DNA from 4 places in the Rhodoferax sp. GW821-FHT07G04 genome. Region 3 is predicted to be linked to each of the others. Evidence: predicted binding sites of a transcription regulator. Region 3 holds the regulator's gene; each other region holds the start of a gene.
What was found. The regulator sigma-54, encoded in region 3, starts transcription at its own class of promoters, with help from an activator protein. The targets are predictions, from matches to a motif close to TGGCANGNAANCTGCTTT.

Region 1 (5,259 bases), 540 kb from region 3:
GTCATCTTCCACGAGATGCTGACCGGGCAGCGCCCCTACACGGCCGACCGGATGGAGGTGCTGTTGGCCCAACACTTGTTCTCGCCACCACCGCGGCTGGCCGCACAGCACAGCGACATGCAGGACCTGCTGGACCGCATGATGCACAAGGACCCGGCAGAGCGCATGGGCAGCGCACAGGCCGTGGTCAAGTACATCACCGAACGCTGGCCGCTGGCCAGCTCAGCCCGGATCTAGGCTGGACACTTAAACAAAATCAGGCTGTAGCCCTCGTGAAATAAGCCTAAGACGCTATAAATTCAGGAGTAACCTGCAGGACACCCCGTTTGACTCATAGTGGCCCGGCGCTGCGCCGGTACTGCATGGCCTCGGCCAGGTGCGCCACCTGCGTGTGCTTGGCGCCCGCCAGGTCCGCAATGGTGCGCGCTACCTTCAGCGTGCGGTGTGTGCCCCGCGCTGACCAGCCCAGGCGGCTGGCTGCCACGTTCAGAAACTTCAGCGCATCGGCATCCAGCTGCACATGCTGGTCAATGGCCTGGCCCTGCAGCGCCATATTGCTGCTGCCCTGGCGATCCATGGCCCGCTGGCGCGCGGCGCCGCAGCGGGTCCGGATGCTGTCGGTGGACTCGCCAACCGGCGCACCCAGCAGATCGGCATGGGCCAGATTGGGCACTTCCACGTGCAAGTCGATGCGGTCCATCAGCGGACCGCTGAGCTTGGCCTGGTAACGGTGGATCTGGTCCGGCGTGCAGCGGCACTGGTAGGCGCTCGAGCCCAGGTAACCGCAGGGGCAGGGGTTCATGGCGCCGATCAGCTGGAAGCGGGCCGGGAATTCGGCACGCTGTGCCGCCCGGGAGATCGTGATGCAACCGGTCTCCAGCGGCTCGCGCAAGGCCTCCAATGCGGACCGTTGGAACTCCGGCATTTCATCTAAAAAAAGGACCCCATTGTGGGCCAGCGACACTTCACCGGGTCGCGGGGGTGATCCGCCCCCTACCAGGGCCACTGCACTGGCCGAATGGTGCGGCGAGCAGGTCGGCCGTACGCCCCAGCTGGCCATCGAGAAGCGGCCACCCAGGCTGCCGATGGCGGCACTTTGTAGCGCCTCGTCGCAGGACATAGCCGGCAGCAGGCCGGCAAAGCGCTGCGCCAGCATGGACTTGCCGGAACCCGGTGGCCCGACCAAGAGGGCGCTGTGGCCGCCCGCAGCGGCGATCTCCAATGCGCGTTTGGCGCCGACCTGGCCTTTGACATCCGCCATGTCGGGCCATTCGGCCGCGCGGACCTGCAGCAGATCGGGGACGATGCGCACCCAGCCATCATCGGCCGGCGCAATGTCGTTGGCAGCCAGGGCGTCCAGCGTTGCACCGGCGGGCACAAACTGCCGCACCACGTCCAGCAGATGCCGTGCCCGGTAGACCTCGGAGCCGGGCACCAGGGCCGCCTCTTCCGCATTGCCCGGTGGCAGCACCAGCCGCGCGGCCACCTTGCCGGTATGCAGCGCCAGGGCCATGGCCAGCGCGCCACGCACCGGCTGCAGGGCACCGGTCAAAGAGAGTTCTCCGGCAAATTCGTAGGCGGCAAGCTGTGTACCGTCGATCTGCCCGCTGGCGGCCAGAATGCCCAGAGCGATGGGCAGGTCCAGCCGACCCGAATCCTTGGGCAGATCGGCCGGGGCCAGATTGACGGTAATCCTCTGGTTATGTGGGAAGTCCAGGCCGGCGTTTTGGATCGCGCAACGCACCCGCTCTCGGGCCTCCTTGACCTCCACATCGGCCAGCCCCACCAGCGTGAAGCTGGGAAGGCCATTGGCCAGATGCACCTCCACCGTGACCTTGGCCGCGTCCAGCCCCCGCAACGCGCGACTTTGCACCAAAGACAAGCCCATTTTAAAAACCCCCAAATTAGTGCGCACCGCAATAGGATCACACCAAAATAGTGCGCAGCCCATTGATACCTGTTTATTTATACAGATAGCATAACGCCAAGCGCCCCGATTGGTCTACAGCAACATACCCTTGCCCGAAAAAAGGGCAATGGCATGCATCGTGCTTTAAGGCTTCGTCCCGCAACCCTTCAGGAGTATTCCATGAGCCTAAAAACTAAATCCATCCTCGTTCTCGCAACTGCGTTGGTCGGTACCGCTGCAATGGCCCAGACGGCTGCTCCAGCCGCCGCGCCCGAGCCAGCCAACAGCCTGAGCTTCAACGTCGGCGTGGTCAGCGACTACCGCTTCCGCAGCCTTTCGCAAACATCCTTCAAGCCCGCGCTGCAAGCCGGTGTGGACTTTGCCCACAAGAGCGGCCTCTATGTCGGTGCCTGGGCGTCCAACATCAACTGGATCAAAGACTATGTGGGCGCCACCGATGGCACGCTGGAAGTCGATATCTACGGTGGCTACAAGGCCGAGATCGCCAAGGATTTCAGCTTCGATGTGGGTGTCATCACCTACCAATACCCCAACAACACCGCGGACCGCGTGCTGGTCAATGCCAACACCACCGAAGTCTATGGCGCCGTCACTTTCGGCATCGTGACTGCCAAGTACAGCCAGTCCACCAGCAACTTCATTGCCAACCCCGACAGTAAGGGCAGCTCCTACTTCGAAGTCGCCGCCGCCTTCGACCTGGGCAATGGCTTCACGCTGACGCCGCACTACGGCCACCAGTCCATCCCCAACCAGACCGGTAGCGCCGGCGACTACAACGACTACTCGCTGACGCTGGGCAAGGATTTCGGCAACGGCCTGAGCGCCTCCGTGGCCGCCATCACCACCGATGCCAAGGACTCCTTCTACAAGGCCAACGGCTTTGACAACCTCGGCAAGAACGGTGTCACCGTCGGCCTGAAGTACACCTTCTGATCCTGTCTCCACCTTCCAAGGAAATACCATGAAACTCGTAACGGCGATCATTAAACCGTTCAAGCTCGATGAGGTGCGCGAAGCCCTGTCCGGCATGGGCGTGCAAGGCATCACAGTCACCGAAGTCAAGGGCTTCGGCCGTCAAAAGGGCCACACCGAGCTGTACCGCGGCGCGGAATACGTCGTTGACTTCCTGCCCAAGGTCAAGATCGAGGCCGCCATTGACGACGCCCTGGTGGACCGTGTCATCGAAGCCATCGAAGGCGCAGCCCGCACCGGCAAGATCGGCGACGGCAAGATTTTCGTGTACGACCTGGAGCAGGTCGTGCGTATCCGCACCGGCGAGACCGGCAAAGAAGCTCTCTGACAGAAGGCACGCCATGAAAAAACTACTCGTTTCCCTTGCGTTGGGCTGGGGTCTGCTGACAGCCGGATCGGCTGCACTGGCCCAGACTGCCGCACCCGCTTCAGCGCCGGCTGCCAGCGCATCGGCTGCCGCACCCGAGGCCAAGCCGGCTGAAGCCCCCGCAGCGGCGGCCTCGGCTGCTGCTGCACCGGCACCCGCCGCCGCTGCTTCGGCCGCCGCAGCACCTGCTCCCGTTCCCAACAAGGGCGATACCGCCTGGATGATGGTCTCCACGCTGCTGGTCATTTTGATGACCGTGCCCGGCCTGGCCCTGTTCTATGGCGGCCTGGTCCGCAGCAAGAACATGCTGTCGGTGCTGATGCAGGTCATGGTCACGTTTTCGCTGATCGTTGTGCTGTGGTTCATCTACGGCTACAGCCTGGCGTTCACCGAAGGCAACCAGTTCATCGGTGGCTTTGACCGCCTGTTCATGAAGGGTATCTGGGACAACGTCGCAGGCACCTTTGCCAACGGCGCCACCTTCAGCAAGGGCGTTGTCATTCCCGAGATCGTGTTCGCTGCCTTCCAGGCCACGTTCGCCGGCATCACCTGCGCACTGATCGTTGGCTCCTTTGCCGAACGTATCAAGTTCTCCGCCGTGCTGGCCTTCATGGTGCTGTGGTTCACGTTCAGCTACGCCCCCATGGCCCACATGGTCTGGTTCTGGGCTGGCCCAGACGCATACACCAGCAAGGAAGTCGTGGACAAGGTCAACGCCACTGCCGGCATGATCTGGCAATGGGGTGCGCTGGACTTCGCTGGCGGTACCGTGGTGCACATCAATGCCGCCGTGGCCGGTCTGGTGGGCGCATTCTTCATCGGCAAGCGCATTGGTTATGGCAAGGAAGCCATGGCGCCCCACAGCCTGACACTGACCATGGTCGGCGCCGCGCTGTTGTGGGTGGGCTGGTTCGGTTTCAACGCCGGCTCCGCGCTGGAAGCCAATGGCTTTGCTGCCCTGGCCTTCGTCAACACACTGGTCGCCACGGCCGCCGCGGTGCTGACCTGGTCCATCGGCGAAGCCATGCACAAGGGCAAGGCATCCATGCTGGGCGCTGCGTCTGGCGCCGTGGCGGGCCTGGTGGCCATTACACCCGCTGCCGGCAATGTCGGCATCGGCGGTGGCCTGGCCATCGGCCTGATCGCCGGTTTTGCCGGCCTGTGGGGTGTGACCGGTCTGAAGAAGTTGCTGGGTGCTGACGACTCGCTGGACGTGTTCGGCGTGCACGGCGTCTGCGGCATCCTGGGTGCCCTGCTGACTGGCGTGTTTGCATCGCCCTCGTTGGGTGGCCCGAGCGCCATGGGCGACTGGGTGACCGCCACCATGGTGACACCGGCCGACTACTCCATCGCTGCCCAGGTCTGGATCCAGGCCAAGGCCGTGGGTGTGACCGTACTGTGGTCCGGCATCGTCTCCATCGTCGCCTACTTCATCGTCGACAAGACCATCGGTCTGCGTGTCAGCGAAGAAGACGAACGCGAAGGTCTGGACATCACCTCGCACGGCGAGACGGCCTACAGCCGCTAAAGCCAGCAGCAAACGGGGCGCGCGCAAGCGCGCTACCGAGGGTTTCACAAAAAGGCTCAGGCCCGGACGAACTGCAAAGTTCCTCCGGGCTTTTTTTCGCCCTACGGGCCTCAGCCGGGGCCCGCCACCGCACCCGCCATCAACCGGGGAACCGCGGCAGCCGTCGACGCATCGGCCGGTAGAAACAACTCCATCGCCATCTCCGACAGGGTGATGTCATTGGCCGAACCGAAGACGGTGCTGGCCGTGAAAAAACTCAGCAAACCCTCGGCGCTGTGGACTTGCAGCAGCGGCGCCGCAACACCCAAGCCATCGTCGGCCAACGGGGCGTGCAGCATCGTGGGCGGTGCCGGATAAGCATTCAGTTCCACCAGCAAAGCCTCGAGTACCGGGTCCGCCGTCACCCGAATTTGCTGTTGCAGGCGCCGCAGATGGTGCTGGCGCAATTGCGCCCGGTTGGCA
Region 2 (5,259 bases), 370 kb from region 3:
ACTCGCGTGCCACGTCGTAAGAGGCGTTGAGCAGCGTGGTGGTTTGTGCCGCTACCAAATTGCTAGCGGTTAACGCAATTGCGGCGAGGGCTAGCGTGGTTTTTTGCTTAAGGCTCATGGATCATCCAGTGGGTTGGGCAGCCAATGCGGCAAGGGTTCAGCCGGCTGATCTGGCGATTCTGCCCAGTTCAACCCCACTCGCCAACGAATTCTTAGTTGTTTGTATATTCCAGGTTTCTCTGTCACACCGCTAAGAACCCCGACATGATCCCACGCATCGCCGCCGTGGCGGGCCTGCTGGCCTGCCTGAGCGCAGCCCCGGCTGTTGCTGCCCCGCCCCATCCCATGCAAGCCAGCGACGCGCAGGCCCTGCGCCCGGTTGGCGAGGCGCAGATATCCCCCGATGGCCAGTGGGTGGCCTATACGGTGCAGACCGCCAACACCGAGAAGGACCGACAGCAAAAAGACCTGTGGATGAGCAGCACCGATGGCAAGCAGCACCTGCGGCTGACCCACTCGGGCGACGTCAAGGGCAAGCCGCGTTGGGACCCGCAGGGTCGGTGGCTGGCCTTTCTGGCCGAGCGTGGCGAGGACGAGGCCGCGCGCAAGAACGCCCAAGTATGGCGCCTGAGCCGCAGCGGCGGCGAGGCCGAGCAGGTCACCGCCACCAAGACCGGCGTCAACGACTTCCGCTGGTCGCCCGATGGCAAACGCCTGGTGCTGGTGGTACCCGATGCCGACCCCCGCGAAGAGCCCGAACAGATGGAGGGCTGGAAGCGCAAAACCAAACCGCCCATCGTCATCGACCGTTTCCACTTCAAGCAGGACATTGAGGGCTACCTGGGCCCGCAAAAGAACCACCTGTTTGCGCTGGATCTGGCTACGTCCCAACTCACGCAACTGACCAGTGGCAACTTTGGCGAGACCGCGCCGGCCTGGTCGCCCGATGGCCGCCAGATGGCCTTCTTCAGCAACCGCGCACCCGAGGCCGACCGCACCGAAGAAACCAGCCTGTGGGTCATGGACCTGCCCACGCAGACCGGGCGAGCAGCAGCGCCCCGCAAGCTGGCCACCTTCACCACCGACGAAGACAGCTACCCGCTGTGGAGCCCTGATGGCCGCTCGCTGGCCTTTTTGATGGGCAGCGATGTGCGCTTCTCCGCCTACCAACGCTACCGCATGGCCAGCGTCAGCCGGGATGGCGGGCCTGTGAACGTGCTGAGCCAAAGCCTGGAGCGCGGCTTCCAGAATGCAATGGCCTGGGCACCCGATGGGCGCAGCCTGTATGGCATCGTGGACGATGACCGCAGCAGCTACGTGGTGCGCGTCAACGCGGCAACAGGCAACGCCAGCGCTGTGCAGCGGATCACACCCACACAAGCCAGCGTGTCCTACCTGTCCGTGGCAGGCAATGGCACGTTGGCCGTGCTGGCCGGTAGTGCCAAGCAGCCCGATGAAGTGCATGTCTTCAAACCCACCAACACCACACCCGCCTTGCAACGTCTGAGCCACCACAACGACGACTGGGTCGCCAGCTTGCAGTGGGGACGTACGGAGGAGTTCAGCTCCGCCAGCAAGGACGGCACCGAGGTGCATGGCCTGATGACACTGCCACCAAACTACCAGACTGACCAGAAATACCCCACCGTGCTGCTGATCCATGGCGGCCCCAATGGCCAGGATGCGCACCGCCTGGCCAGTGATGGCAATGTGATGCGTGAGCTCCTCAGCGCCCGTGGCTATGTGGTGCTGCAGGTCAACTACCGCGGCAGCAGCGGCCGGGGCGATGCCTTCCAGCAAGCCATTTATGCCGACTGGGGCAACAAGGAAGTGCAAGACCTGTTGGGCGCGGTGGACTGGGCCGTCAAACAAGGCATTGCCGACCCGGCGCGCCTGGGCCTGGGCGGCTGGAGCTATGGCGGCATCCTGACCGACTACGTGATCGCCAGCGACGCGCGCTTCAAGGCCGGCGTCAGCGGTGCGGGCAGTGCCAACCAACTCAGCATGTTTGGCGCCGACCAGTACAGCGTGCAATACGAGCGGGAGATGGGTCCGCCGTGGAAGTCACAAGACCTGTGGATCAAGGTGTCCTACCCCTTTTTCCACGCCGACCGCATCCGCACACCGACGCTGTTTCTAGGCGGTGAGCTGGACTTCAATGTGCCCATCACCGGCGGGGAGCAGATGTACCAGGCGCTGAAGATGTTGGGTGTGGATACGCAGTTGGTGATCTACCCCGGCCAGTACCATGGCCTCAAGCTGCCAAGCTACCGACAGGATATGCAGCAGCGCTTTCTGGCCTGGTTTGAGAAATACCTGGGTCGCTGAACCAACCGCTGCCCACTAGTGATTGCAACAGCGCCAAGCCCAGCGGCCAGGCGCCAAAGCCGGCTTCCACATTGATGTGGCCGGCGTTTTGCAGGCGCACGAATTCGCTGCCCCAGGCGCGGGCATAGGCACCGGCCGTGCGCACGGGGCAATAGGGGTCGTTGCTGCTGGCCACCAGAATGCTGCGGTAGGGCAAGGGCTGGTAGGGCACGGGCGCAAAGTCGGCCAGCACACTGCGGCGCTCAGGGTCGGCCGGGGCCACCAGCAAGGCACCTTGGATGCGCGCAGCGGCTTCGGGCGGCAAATGCGTCGTGGCGATGCAGCCCAGGCTGTGCGCCGCGATCACCACGGGGCCATCCACTGCCAATATCTGGCGCGCCAACGAGCCCACCCAGGCCTGGCGCGCAGGTGCCACCCAATCGTCCTGCTGTGTGCGCTGTGCACCGGGCAGGCTGTCGGCCCACAGGCTCTGCCAATGGCCGGGCCCGGAGTCGCGCCAGCCGGGCACGATGATGATGGAGGGAACGGTTGCCATAGGTTGCGGTTACTCAAAGATGAAGCGGGATTGTGGTCAGCGATGCGCAGAATTCCAACGACTATGTTCTTCTTTGTTTATGCGTTTATTGGGATATAGACGCCTGCACCGCCTGGTGTTGCGTATTCACCATTGCTATGGCCACCGTGTTGGAAGCCCAGCAGACCCCAGGCCATTTGTGTTGCAAAAGCACGCAAAAGCAGGCCAAAAGCCTGGCCCGCTAGTTGCAAAGAGTAGCGCTCCGTCCATGGAGCTACTCGATGAAACACACGTTCTACCTTCCCCTTCTGCTGGGCCTGAGCACGGCACTGGCCGTCGCTGCCGATAGCAAACCCGCACCCGCTGGCTCAGCGACCGCCGCTGCACCCGCCGCCAACAAGACCTGGTCCCCTTACCAGGCCGTCAAGCCAACCGATGTGCCCGCCGTCAAGCAATCGGCCTGGGTGCGCACACCCATCGACGCCTTCGTGCTGGCCAAGCTGGAGGCCAAGGGCCTGACACCCTCGCCCGTTGCAGACCGCGCCACCTACATCCGACGTGCCACGCTGGATGCCTGGGGCCTGCTGCCCACGCCCGAAGAGGTAAAGGCCTATGTGAACGACAAATCACCCAACGCCGATGAGAAGCTGGTCGATCGACTGCTGGCGTCCCACCACTTTGGCGAACGGCAGGCGCGCCGCTGGCTGGACCTGGCCCGATACGCCGACAGCGCCGGTTTTCAGAACGACAACACGCGGCCCAACAACTGGCGCTACCGCGATTACGTGATCAATGCCTTCAACCAGGACAAGCCCTTCAACCGCTTCATACAGGAACAGATTGCCGGTGACGAGCTGTGGCCCGGTAGCCAGGAGGCCAAGATTGCGACCGGCTTCCTGGCCGGCTACCCGGACAACAGCAACTCGCGCGACCTGGTGCAACGCAAATACCAAATCGCCACCGACATGACCGACCTGGTGGGCGAGACCTTTCTCTCCGCCACGATTGGTTGCGCGCGCTGCCACAACCACAAGGCCGACAAGGTCAGCCAAAAGGAATACTTCCAGTTGCAAGCGTTCTTTGCCAATACCAGCTTTGACGAGAAGGCTTCTCTGACCGACAAAGGGCCACACGACCTGGAGTTCGAGAAGGCACGCAACGCCTACAACGAGCTCACCAAGGACATCCGCGCCAAGCAAAAGGCCATCCTGGACTCGGTGCGGGAGGAGGGTTACAAGTACCACAAGGAGCGCTACCTGACCGACAGCCGGGAAGCCATCTTCAAGCCCGAGAGCGAGTGGACTCCATTGGACCGCTGGGTGAACTTCCGCCTCAAGACCGTGACCACGGATGCCGACATTGCCAGCTACCTGAAACTGACCGCCACCGACAAGGACAGTAACGACTACAAGCCCGCGAACGTCGAAAAGTGGCAAGCCTATGACAAGCTGACCGTCGAGCTGAAGAAGTTCGATAAGCAAAAACCTGGCAGCGGCTCGGTCACTTTGACCGCCGCCAGCGAATTGGGACGTGCGGATTCGCCTCCCACCTTTGTCCGCTTCGGCGGCGTGCACGAGCGTCCACTGGAAGAGGTTCAGCCCGGCTTCCCGGCATTGTGGGCCGGCAATGTGAAGCCCCAGATCACACCAACCGCCACATCGTCGGGCCGTCGGACAGCCTTGGCCAACTGGATTGCCAGCGCATCCAACCCGTTGACCGCACGGGTCTATGTGAACCGCGTCTGGAGCCAGTACTTCGCAACCGGCATTGTCAGCACGGTGGCCGACTTTGGTCGCGCGGGTACCAAGCCCACGCACCCCGAACTGCTGGACTACCTGGCCAATGACTTCACGCAGAAAGGTTGGAGCGTGAAGCAATTGCAACGCCAGATCTTGCTGTCCAGCGTCTACCGCCAGTCCTCGGCCGAGCGCAAGGACGCGCTGGCCGCAGACCCCGACAACAAGCTCTTGGCCGTCTTCCCACGCAAGCGCATGGACGCTGAGGAAATCCGCGACTCCCTGCTCTACGCGTCGGGTGAGTTGGTGGACAAGGTAGGCGGGCCTGCCGTCTTCCCACCCGTACCCGGCAACCTGGGCGCAGGCAATCTGTGGCAAGAAGCCCAAAGTGCGGAAGACGCCCGCCGCCGCAGCATCTATGTCTTCGTGCGGCGCAGTGTGCCCTATCCGCTGCTGCAGACCTTTGACCCGGCCAACCCCTCGCAGCCTCACCACAAGCGCGACGTGACCACCACACCGCTGCAGGCCTTGACGCTGTTCAACAGCGACATCGTGTTCGGCTGGTCGCAGGCCCTGGCAGGCCGCGTCATCAATGAGGCGGGGCAAGACGAAAGCGCACAGTTGAACCGGCTCTACCAGGTGCTGTATTCACGCAACCCCAACAAGGCTGAGAAGACCCTG
Region 3 (5,259 bases):
GCCACCAGCCTGCCGGTGCGCAGGTCCTGCGCGCCGGGCTCCGGCCCCGCTGACACCCGCCACGGCAATACGGTCACCATAGGGTGGGTTGAGCAGCAGCAAGCCGGGCACATCGGTGGGCGGCATGCGTTGCAACGCGTCGCCACCGCGGAACTCGACGACATCGGCCACACCGGCGCGCTCGGCATTGCGCTGGGCAAAGTCCACCATCCGGTGGGACACATCGCTGCCAAAAATCAATGGCCCCTGGTCGGGTCCCGGCTTGACGACGGCAGCGGCAGCTTCGGCCTTGATGGCGTCCCAGACGTGTTGCTGGAACGGAATGTATTTCTCAAACGCAAAGCGGCGCAGGCTGCCCGGTGCGATGTTGCAGGCGATCTGCGCGGCCTCGATGGCAATGGTGCCGCTACCGCAGCAGGGGTCGTACAGCGGCAACAGATCATCGTCACCCTCGGCCCAGCCGCAGGCGGCAATCATGGCCGCGGCCAGCGTCTCTTTCAGCGGCGCCTCGCCCTTGTCCTCGCGCCAGCCGCGCTTGAACAGCGGCTCGCCCGAGGTGTCGATATACAGCGAGCAAGTGTCGGTGGTCAGGTGGGCATAAATGCGCACATCGGGCCACTGGGTGTTGACGTCCGGGCGCACCCCGTGGGCCTTGGCGCGGAAGCGGTCGCAAACGGCGTCCTTGATCTTGAGCGCGGCAAAGTTCAGGCTGTTCAGCGGGCTGTGCTGGGCCGTCACCTCGACCTTGATCGACTGCTGGGGCGTGAACCAGATCTCCCACGCCACGTCGCTGGCGGCGCGGTACAGGTCTTGTTCGGTGCGGTATTCCGTGTAGTTCAGCTGCACCAGCACGCGCTGGGCCAAGCGGCTGTGCAAGTTGAGCCGCAGCGCGTCGCGCCACGAGGCCTGGGCCATCACCCCGCCACGGCGTGTCAGCAGGTCCTGGCCCATCAAACCGGTCAGGTCGTGCACCTCATGGGCCAGCAGGTCTTCTACGCCGGCGGCGCAGGGGAGGAAGATTTGGAGTGAGTTCATAAAGCCTTCCTCAACGACGCGGGAGCAATCTTCAGCCCCTCGCGGTATTTGGCAACCGTGCGGCGGGCGCATTCGATGCCCTGCTCTTTCAGCATCTCGGAAATCTGGTTATCACTCAAGGGCTTTTTGTCGCTTTCGGCGCTGATGAATTGCTTGATGAGTGCGCGCACGGCCGTGCTGGACGCATTGCCGCCGGACTCTGTGCCCAGGCCGGAGCCGAAGAAATATTTCAGCTCGAAGGTGCCGAACGGCGTGGCCATGTATTTGGCGGTGGTGACGCGGCTGATGGTGGACTCGTGCAGGCCCAGTTCGTCGGCAATCTCGCGCAGCACCAGGGGGCGCATGGCCAGCTCGCCGTGCGTGAAGAAGCTTTTTTGCCGGTCCACGATGGCGGTGCTGACGCGCAGGATGGTGTCAAAGCGCTGCTGGATGTTCTTGATGAACCAGCGCGCCTCTTGCAGGCGCTGCTGCAGGCCGGCGTAACTGGCGCTGTCCTTGCCGCCACCACGGTGGTTGCGCAGCACGTTGGCATAAATGTCGTGCACGCGCAGCTTGGGCATGACCTCGGGGTTGAGCATCACGCGGAACTGCGGGTTGACACCGGGGCGCACCTTGCCCACGGGCACCACCAGCACATCGGGCACAACGATGTTGCGCTCCACATCCACAAAGCGGCGGCCGGGCTTGGGTTCCAGGCGGGCGATCAGCGTGATGGCCTCGCGCGTCTGTGCGTCGGTGCCGTTGCAGCGCTGCACCAGGGTCTTGACATCGCGGCGGGCCAGCAGGTCCATGGGCTGGGCGCAGATGCGCAGCGCCAAGGCCAATAGTGCGGCCTGCTCGGGCTCGGGCGGGTCCAGCGCGTCGTCCAGTTGGGCGCGCAGTTGCAGGCGCAGGCATTCACCCAGGTCGCGGGCGCCCACACCAGCAGGCTCCAGGCTTTGCAGCAGGCCCAGGGCGACCGTGAAGTGGTGGACCAGGTCTTCCAGCTGTTCTTCATCCGCGTCACCGGCTAGGCTGCGGGCCAGCTCGGGCAGCGGGTCTTCGAGGTAGCCGTCGTCGTTCAGCGACTCGATCAGAAAGCGCAGCGCGCTGGCATCCACCTCGCCCAGGCGCAGGCCCAGCGCCTGGCGGTGCAGGAAAGACTGCAGCGACTCCTGGGTACGGGCCAGTTCGGTGGCGTCGGTGTCTTCGTCGTCACCCAGGTTGTTGGTGCGGGCCTTGGCATCCGTGCCCCATTCGCCGTCGTCGGGCACCAGTTCGGTTGTGCCGTCGCCGTCCCAGCTGGGTTCGTCGTCACCGCTGCCCAGCGGGGTGGTGTCTTCGTCCTTTGTGCTGCTAGCCCCCGTGGAATCTGGATAGTCCGCTACGGAATTGGAAGCAACTTCGGATTCACGCTCCCCCGCACTGACCGGCGTATCGGCCTGGGCCAGGCCAAACTCCTCGCGCACGGCCTCGTCCTGGGTCAGTTCCAGAAAGGGGTTTTCGTCCAGCATCTGCTCCACTTCCTGGCTGAGTTCCAGTGTGGAGAGTTGCAGCAGGCGGATGGACTGCTGCAACTGGGGCGTGAGCGCCAGGTGCTGCGAGACGCGTAAAGAAAGCCCCTGTTTCATCACATCCGAAAGTGTTCGCCGAGGTACACGCGGCGCACGTCGGCGTTGTCCACGATCTCGGAAGGCGTGCCCTGGGCCAGCACGCGGCCGTCGCTGATGATGTAGGCGTGGTCGCAGATACCCAGGGTCTCGCGCACGTTGTGGTCGGTGATCAACACACCAATGCCGCGCGACTTCAGGAAATTGATGATGCGCTGGATTTCAATGACGGCAATCGGGTCGATACCGGCGAAGGGCTCGTCCAGCAAGATGAAGCGGGGCCGCGTGGCCAGCGCGCGGGCGATCTCCACACGGCGGCGCTCACCACCCGACAGCGCCAGCGCCGGTGATTCGCGCAGATGCTCGACGCGCAGGTCTTGCAGCAGCGCGGTCAGGCGCCGCTCGATCTCGGCGTTGTTCAGCGGCTTGCCGGCCTCGTCGTGCTGCAACTCCAGCACGGCGCGCACGTTTTCCTCGACATTGAGCTTGCGGAAAATCGACGCCTCTTGTGGCAGGTAGCCCAGCCCCAGGCGCGCACGGCGGTGGATGGGCATGTGCTCGATGGAGTGGCCATCTATCGTGATGTCGCCGGCGCTGGCACGCAGCAGGCCGACGATGATGTAGAAGGATGTGGTCTTGCCCGCGCCATTGGGCCCCAGCAGCCCCACGACCTCGCCGGTACGCATCGTCAGGGACACATCCTTGACCACCTGGCGCTTGCCGTAGAACTTCTGGATATGGCTGACCTCCAGCCGGCCCAGGGTCGAATCCACCGCGCCGCTGCCGTTGGCGCTGCTATCTGTGTCTTTGCTGCTTTCGCCGCTGTCTGCGGCCACCACCACATCGCTCACTGGGGGGTTCCCCCCAATGTCGTCGTGGCGCGCAGGTTGGGGCTGGGTTGGGATGCCGCCTTGCCCGCCGCCGGTGCAGAGGCAGCAGCTTCGGGCTTGGGCGTCAGCATGGCTCGCACCCGGCCGCCGGGCGCGGGTGCGCTGGCACTGGTTTTTGCACTGGCGGCGCTGCTGCCATCCACACTGAATTTATCGGTCAGGTTCTCATACACAATGACCGCGCCGCTGATTTCGTCGGCCACTGCGCCACCGCGCAGGCGGCGCAACTGGGCCTTGCCGGTGAATTTAACAATATCGGCACGGCCGTCGTAGTCAATGTGCTCGCTCTCCACCTCGATGAATTCGTCCAGGGCCTCGCGCTTTTGCCGAAAGAACGCCGGCCGCTCCGGCGAGCCGGAAATAGCGCCGAACTGATAGCCGTCGGCGTCCTGGCGCACATCAATATGGGCGGCGCGGACTTGGATCGTGCCCTTGGTCATTACCACGTTGCCATGGAAGATCGTGAGCTGTTTGACATCGTCGTAGCGCATGGTGTCGGCTTCGAGATTCATAGGCTTGTTGCGGTCGGCCTTTTCTGCCCAGGCGGGCATGGCAAGCGCCGTGCAAACGGCCAGGAACAGCAGAAGTTGGGGTGGTTTTTTCATAAAGGCACGGAACTTGCTCGGGTGGAGCCTGGACGATTGTACTGAGCATAGCGCCACAATCGCTTCTGGTACCCCGGGCTTTTTAGGGCGCTTCTATTTTTATAGCTACATATTCAGTATGTACAAGGGCTAGGCTCCATTTCCATCAATGCCTGTCCGCTCCAACCCCCCGGCCTAGAATGGCTTGGCCAATCAGCAGGAGACATGCCCATGTTCGAATCCGCAGAAATCGGCCACACCATCACCAAAGCTGCCTACAAGGCCGCAGTCCCGGCCCTGCGCGCAGCGCTGCTGACTGCACAGGTAGACCTGCACGAGAACAAGAAGATTCCGGTCATCGTGTTGGTCAGCGGGCAGGATGGCGCCGGCAAGGGCGAGACCATCAATGTGCTGTACGAATGGATGGACGCCCGCTTTTTGTCCACGCTGGCTTTCTCTGAGCCCACTGACGAGGAGCGCGAGCGCCCGCCCATGTGGCGCTACTGGCGTTCGCTGCCGCCCAAGGGGCGGGTCGGCATCTTCGCCGGGTCGTGGTATTCGGAGCCGATACGCCAGCGCATCGAAGACGAGATTTCGCTCAAAGAGCTGGATGCCCAGGCCGACCAGATCAACCGTTTCGAGTCCATGCTGGTGGATGAGGGCGCGCTGGTGCTGAAGTTCTGGTTCCACCTGACCAAGGAAGGCCAGGCCAAACGCCTGAAGGCGCTGGAGAAAGACCCGCGCACCGCCTGGCGTGTGACGCAGTGGAACTGGGACCGGCTCAAGACGTACGACAAACTGCAAGACGTGGCCGGCCACCTGCTGCGCATGACCAACACGCCGTGGGCGCCGTGGATGGTGATCGAAGGCACGGACGACCGCTACCGCTCACTGACCGTAGCGCAGATCCTGCTGCAATCCATGCAAAAGAAGCTGGCCAGCACCGACGAACAGGACACGCCGGTGGCACCACTGGTGCGCGTGGACACCGATGGCCGCACCGTGCTGTCGACGATGGACCTCACGCTCGCCTTGGCCGACAAAGACTATGAGGACGCGCTCGCCCACTGGCAAGGAAGGCTGGCCGAGCTGATGCGCGATCCACGCTTCCAGGGTCGTTCCCTCGTGTGCGCATTTGAGGGCGCGGACGCCGCCGGCAAG
Region 4 (5,259 bases), on a different contig from region 3:
GTGTGACCACGCGAACACCGTGGGTGCGGCACACGGTTTCGGTGTCATCCGTAGACCCGTCATTGACCACGATGATTTCCGTACCTAGGGGTACGCACTGCGACAGTTCGGGCAACAATTTCTGCAGCCCGCCCGCCTCGTTGCGCGCAGGAATAACGACCGAATACGTATCAGCGCGGGCTTGCATGGTTGTCAATCGTTTCAAATATTTTTTTCAGGTGATCGAGGCTCGGCTTGTCGCGCGACGGCACGGCAATGTTCAATAGCCGCGCATATTCCTGCTTTGCTTGGTCTACTTTACCGGATTGCACATACAGCTGAATCAAATTCATGCGCAGCGCAATGGAGGCGGGGTCGCTTGCCACCGCAGCTTGCGCGTATTCGATTGCCAACGGAATGGCGTGCGATACAGCAACGGCATAGTCCATCGCGAGGGCATACAGCATGGAACGCGTTATGTTGTCCAGGCTTGGGTTGGCGATGCCGGCCTGGATCAGCCCCGCCACTTCGTCGTCGGTCATGCACAGTTTGTGATCGGCCAGCATGGGCGACAAACCCTGCAGCAAACCGCGGTCTTCCGGGTTGAAGCGCGTGCTTGCAAAGTGCTTGAGCACGTCCGCCGCAAGGCGCGGGTCCTTGGGCTTGCCAGCGATGCAATCCAGGTACACCAAGCCGATCACGGCCGTTTTGCCACTGCTATCCAGCGCCGCAGCACGCTGCAAATGGGCTCGCACCAAGTCATAGGCTTGCGCGCCCCCTTGACCGGCCTCAAACGTTCTTTCCAGGACGCCGACGGCATATTCGTAATTCGCCCGGGCCGACTGCGGGTGATTGGACACTTCAATCTGGCGGCGACTCAAGTCACTTGACCATTGCGAAGCTCGCAGGTGGCTGACAAAACCGCAATACACACAGAAGCCACACAGTACAGCGAGCCGCGGCATGGTCCATTGCTTATTCGCCTGTGCGCTTGGCAAGAGCACGCTGACAAGCCACAGCAGTGGCCCAACGGAGGCTATGTAGTTGCGGTGTTCAAACGCAATCTCCAGGGGCAACAGCGTCGATTCCAAGGCGTGCGAGACCAAAAACCAGAACACGGCAAACGCGAACAGTGGTTGACGCTTACGCAAGCAATAGGCCCAGGCGATGACCCCCATCCAGCCCACAATGGCCAACAGCGTTGCGGGCGGGGCCAAGATGCTGCGCGAAACGGCGATGTCGTCGTGGTACAGACCAAAAGACTTTGCCACCGGCAATAGCAACTGTTGCCCATAGAACCACAACACGCGCGCCTCGGTCATCAAACGCTCTTGCAGGTTGAAATCCCGCAAACGGTAACCGGACGTCACGATCTCCCAGTATGTCCAACACAGTATGCCCAACAGTGCCCCTGCTAACAACGTCAACGGCCATCGGATGGTGAGTGGGATGCGGCCTAGGCTGCGCAGTAACAACCACTCACACAGAAAGAGATACAGTGGAAACAGGATGCCCGTCTCTTTGGAGAAGACCGCGGCCGGCAGACAGGCCAGGAGGCTCAGTGCAATGGCACCCCATCCACGCCAGGACTGCATCGTGCGTCCGTAAAGATAGAGCAATATGCCTGCAAGCATGAAAAGGGCTGACAGACTGGTCATGCGCTGCACGACGAGCAATATGGGCAGCGCATTCATGGGATGCACGGCCCAGAGAACCGAGGCACAGGCAGCCATGCACCACGCCTGCGGGGTACTGAGGCCGGGTTTTGCAAGTGCCAACACTTGCCGCGCCAGCATCAGAACGATCAGGGCATTGGCGTAATGGATGCCCAGATTGAATAGTTTGAACGAAAAGGGAGACTCACCAAAAAAGTAGTAGTTCAGTGCGAAGCTGAGCATGCTCAGCCCACGCCCCATGGGACCAGCTACGCCACTGCTAGCAGCGGCTTTCCAGGCCGCCCAAGAATCGTCCGCCACACGCAAAGCACGGTTGCCGACGATATTGCCAAAGTCATCAAATGCAAAGGCTCCCGAGAGCCCAACCCAATAGATCGCAAGCAATACGGCGCCCAAGGCCGGGACAAAACACAGCGGGAGGAGGCGAGTGGACTTCAAGAACGGAATATGTTGTGTCAAAAAAAAAGCCCCGCCGCAGCGGAGCTTTTTACCTGTAGCCGAAGATTAACGGCAGTTAGCAGGCTTGTACTTAGCATTGATGGAGCCGCTGCAAACCCAGCTCACAACACCGTCGGTACCAGCATTGCCCATCAAAGTGATGGTGCTACCAGAAATCTTGGCTTCGCCCTTGGCCGTAGCAACCAGAGTAGCGGTGTTTGTTGCGGCAGTGGAGTAGTCAATCTGGGAAACATAGGGAGAGGATTGCGCGCCAATACCAGCGGATGTTGCGTTGGCAGGCATGTGACCCAGGGTCTGGAAGGCCTCAGCAACCGAAGTCTTGCCGCCAGATGCAGCCAAAACCACTTCACTGGTCTTTGCACGAACCGTGTAATCTTGGTATGCAGGCAACGCCACAGCGGCCAAGATACCAATGATGGCCACGACGATCATCAGTTCGATGAGGGTAAAACCCTTTTGGATAGAACGCTTCATAGTAAAACTCCTTGTTGAATAGAAAGTGAAGGCGAAGCGATTAGAGCACTTTTCATGCCACTTTGGTAGCCCTACTAGCGCGCCCGCAATGGTGGCAATTTGAGAGAAAAAGAACAAATTTTGTACTCTGCCGGCCAAGAAAGGACTTTTTTGTCAGGATGATTCATCCCATTTTTGCCTTTACCATGCCGTAGAAGGCATCTTCCAAGTTGCGAGCAAACCGCTTTCCATCGAACAGAGCGGACGCCAGCGCCTTGGCGCGCAGATCAGAACGCAAGCTTGCCAACGTGCTCAAATCCTTCGCCTTTTCCACAGCCATCTGCACGTAGTCCTGCTCGCTCCTCGCGACCCAATCATCGAGTTCGACGCAGTGCAACATGCTTTCACCTTGGCGTGCCAACAAGGTGTTACCCGCCAAGGTCACGGTTGGCACCCCCATCCACAGAGCCTCCGCTGTTGTGGTGCCGCCCGGATAGGGAAATGTGTCAAGGATCAAATCCACCTCGGAATAGGACCGCAGGTACTCTTCGCGCGGGACTCTACCAATCAAATCCACACGGTCAACATCGATGTTGGCGATCGCCAGGCGGCGTTTGACATCAACGACTGTGGCTTCATGGTTGAGGGGGACTCCATGCAATCTGAACCGCGCCGATGGCATTCTCTCCAGGATTTGTGCCCAGAGCGCCAGCGTTGCGTCAGTGATCTTGTTGAGTGCTTGGTACGACGCAAAGGTCGTATAGCCTTTGCGCAACGCCGGCACGCTCCCGGCCGTGACAGGCTGCAGCGTAACCGGGGGGCTGAAGCACAGACGCGTTTCGGGCAGAAACCAGAGAGCTTCTGAATAAAACTGCGCCTCGTCCTCGTGGACAGATGTTTTATCTACCAAGATGTAGTCCATCTCCGCAACACCTGTGCTGGCCCAGTAACCCAGCCATGCCACCTGAACCGGGGCCGGGCGCCAAGCAAATACAGGTAGACGTGTCTGCCCGGTATGCCCGGAAAGATCCACCAGCACATCAATCCCGTCGGAATGGATTTCCTCCGCCAATTCCTTATCCGTCATGAACGAAACACTCCTCCATTCGGAGAACAATTTCTTGAGGTGTTCGGTGAGCGCGTCTTCCGTCACCCGGCTGGAATAAGCAACACTTGTAATCTTGCCAGGATCAAGCGCCGACAACACGTTGACCAGGAACATGCCCACGGGGTGCGAATGCAAATCAGCCGAGACAAACCCCACGCGCAAGGGGCGCCCTGCTCTAGGAATCTGCGTACTTAGCCAGCTTGTAAAAGGCTTTGCCCGCGCGCTGGCTTGTTTGCCATAGTTTCTGGCTTCTTTCAAATAATCGGCCGGGTCGTAACCAGGCAAATAGCTGAGATCAAACAGCAAGTTCTGGTGCACATATAAATACTGGGGATTGATTTCCAGAGCCTTTCGGTAGCACTCCACGGCCTTGTCGCGCTCGCCCAGCATTTGATAAGCAGTCGCCATATTCGCATAGGCCTGGGCATTGTCCGGCTCGAATGACAGGATTGCCTTGCAATTCTTGAGCGCAGAGAAATGGTCCCCCAGCCTGATCTGCGCAGTACTTAAGTTGAACAAAATGACTGCTTCATTGGGCTTCAGTTGCTTGGCCAACGAAAAGCTGGCTGCAGCCGCAGCATAGTCACCCGTTTCCAAATGCAGGTTGCCACTGAAATAGTGGAAATTGACGGTGTCGGCACCAAAAGCCGGTCCCTGGCTCATCACAAGCTGCGCTTCTTTGGGTTGGCTGCTTTGCGCCAGGGCAATACACAGATCACGCCGGCAGAGATCAAAATCAGGCTTGATCGCCAAGGCCTTGCGGTAACTCACAATCGCCTGCAACCACTCATTGCGATCCCTGCACAAGTTCGCAAGCATATAGTGCGCGTCAAAATCATCGGGATCGAGTTCGACCGCCCGCTTGAGCATTTCTTCTGCATCGACCCATCGCCGCTGTTCCAGCAGAACATAGCCAAGATTGGAGTAGCAGACAGCGTTCGTTGGGTCCGCCGCAACACCATTGCGATAGCATTGCTCGGCTTCGACGAAATTTTCATCGCCTAGAAATGCATTGCCCCGCCTCTTCCACTCATCTGCAGTCACTTGGACCACAGCTTGCGGAACAACATTCACAGCGTGCTCTTGGTGGACCGATAAGTCACCTTTGCGGCTCTCAAACTTTGCGGCCAACCATTTCAGCATAGAACTCTTGCCCTTGATTCAAGAAGAATTAATTTTATAAGCGAACATCCACAACCATGCGCAGCTAGTATGTCCGCTTTGCTAAACAGATCATTCGTAATTGCCTTTGCCTCGCTCATCGCGTTCGGCTTATTCGCCGTCGGCGCGTCCTATCCCCTGGATGTCCGCGTACGGGGCGACGCCTACGGCTATTTGAAAATAGCGGAGGGATTTGGCAGCCTTGCCTCTGCACTTTCCTATGCAGGCGACCGAACCGTCGGACTTCCTTTTTTGGAATATGCCGTCCACGCCGTGCTTTCGGTGTTCTACCCCACGGTCTACCTACTTTCTTGGATCAACACGGTCGGCGTGGCAATGCTGATCATCCATTTGGTTGCCTCTTGGTTGTTTGCAGCATGGGCACAAACAGCGAACTTTGTCCTTTCCAAGGGGGCCCGCTAT

Region 1: a site for sigma-54 is predicted at 2,038-2,055, ahead of AC07OO_RS16365 (TorF family putative porin). Genes of this name have one in related genera too.
Region 2: a site for sigma-54 is predicted at 3,077-3,094, ahead of AC07OO_RS15555 (DUF1549 and DUF1553 domain-containing protein). Genes of this name have one in related genera too.
Region 4: a site for sigma-54 is predicted at 2,631-2,648, ahead of AC07OO_RS24510 (pilin). Genes of this name have one in related genera too.

The regions. Positions count from the first base shown of each region.
Region 1 is NZ_JBWKQD010000002.1:1,543,397-1,548,655, forward strand. It holds gene AC07OO_RS16355 (protein kinase domain-containing protein) at 1-237, shown strand, start outside; gene AC07OO_RS16360 (YifB family Mg chelatase-like AAA ATPase) at 332-1,888, opposite strand; gene AC07OO_RS16365 (TorF family putative porin) at 2,090-2,863, shown strand; gene glnK (P-II family nitrogen regulator) at 2,892-3,230, shown strand; gene AC07OO_RS16375 (ammonium transporter) at 3,244-4,797, shown strand; gene AC07OO_RS16380 (helix-turn-helix domain-containing protein) at 4,908-5,259, opposite strand, start outside.
Region 2 is NZ_JBWKQD010000002.1:1,368,825-1,374,083, forward strand. It holds gene AC07OO_RS15540 (sulfate ABC transporter substrate-binding protein) at 1-118, opposite strand, end outside; gene AC07OO_RS15545 (S9 family peptidase) at 265-2,328, shown strand; gene AC07OO_RS15550 (RBBP9/YdeN family alpha/beta hydrolase) at 2,255-2,863, opposite strand; gene AC07OO_RS15555 (DUF1549 and DUF1553 domain-containing protein) at 3,124-5,259, shown strand, end outside.
Region 3 is NZ_JBWKQD010000002.1:1,000,866-1,006,124, forward strand. It holds gene AC07OO_RS13800 (THUMP domain-containing class I SAM-dependent RNA methyltransferase) at 1-1,035, opposite strand, end outside; gene rpoN (RNA polymerase factor sigma-54) at 1,032-2,645, opposite strand; gene lptB (LPS export ABC transporter ATP-binding protein) at 2,645-3,397, opposite strand; gene lptA (lipopolysaccharide transport periplasmic protein LptA) at 3,472-4,119, opposite strand; gene pap (polyphosphate:AMP phosphotransferase) at 4,330-5,259, shown strand, end outside.
Region 4 is NZ_JBWKQD010000007.1:74,291-79,549, reverse strand. It holds gene AC07OO_RS24520 (glycosyltransferase family 2 protein) at 1-187, opposite strand, end outside; gene AC07OO_RS24515 (tetratricopeptide repeat protein) at 171-2,093, opposite strand; gene AC07OO_RS24510 (pilin) at 2,160-2,588, opposite strand; gene AC07OO_RS24505 (tetratricopeptide repeat protein) at 2,752-4,818, opposite strand; gene AC07OO_RS24500 (hypothetical protein) at 4,888-5,259, shown strand, end outside.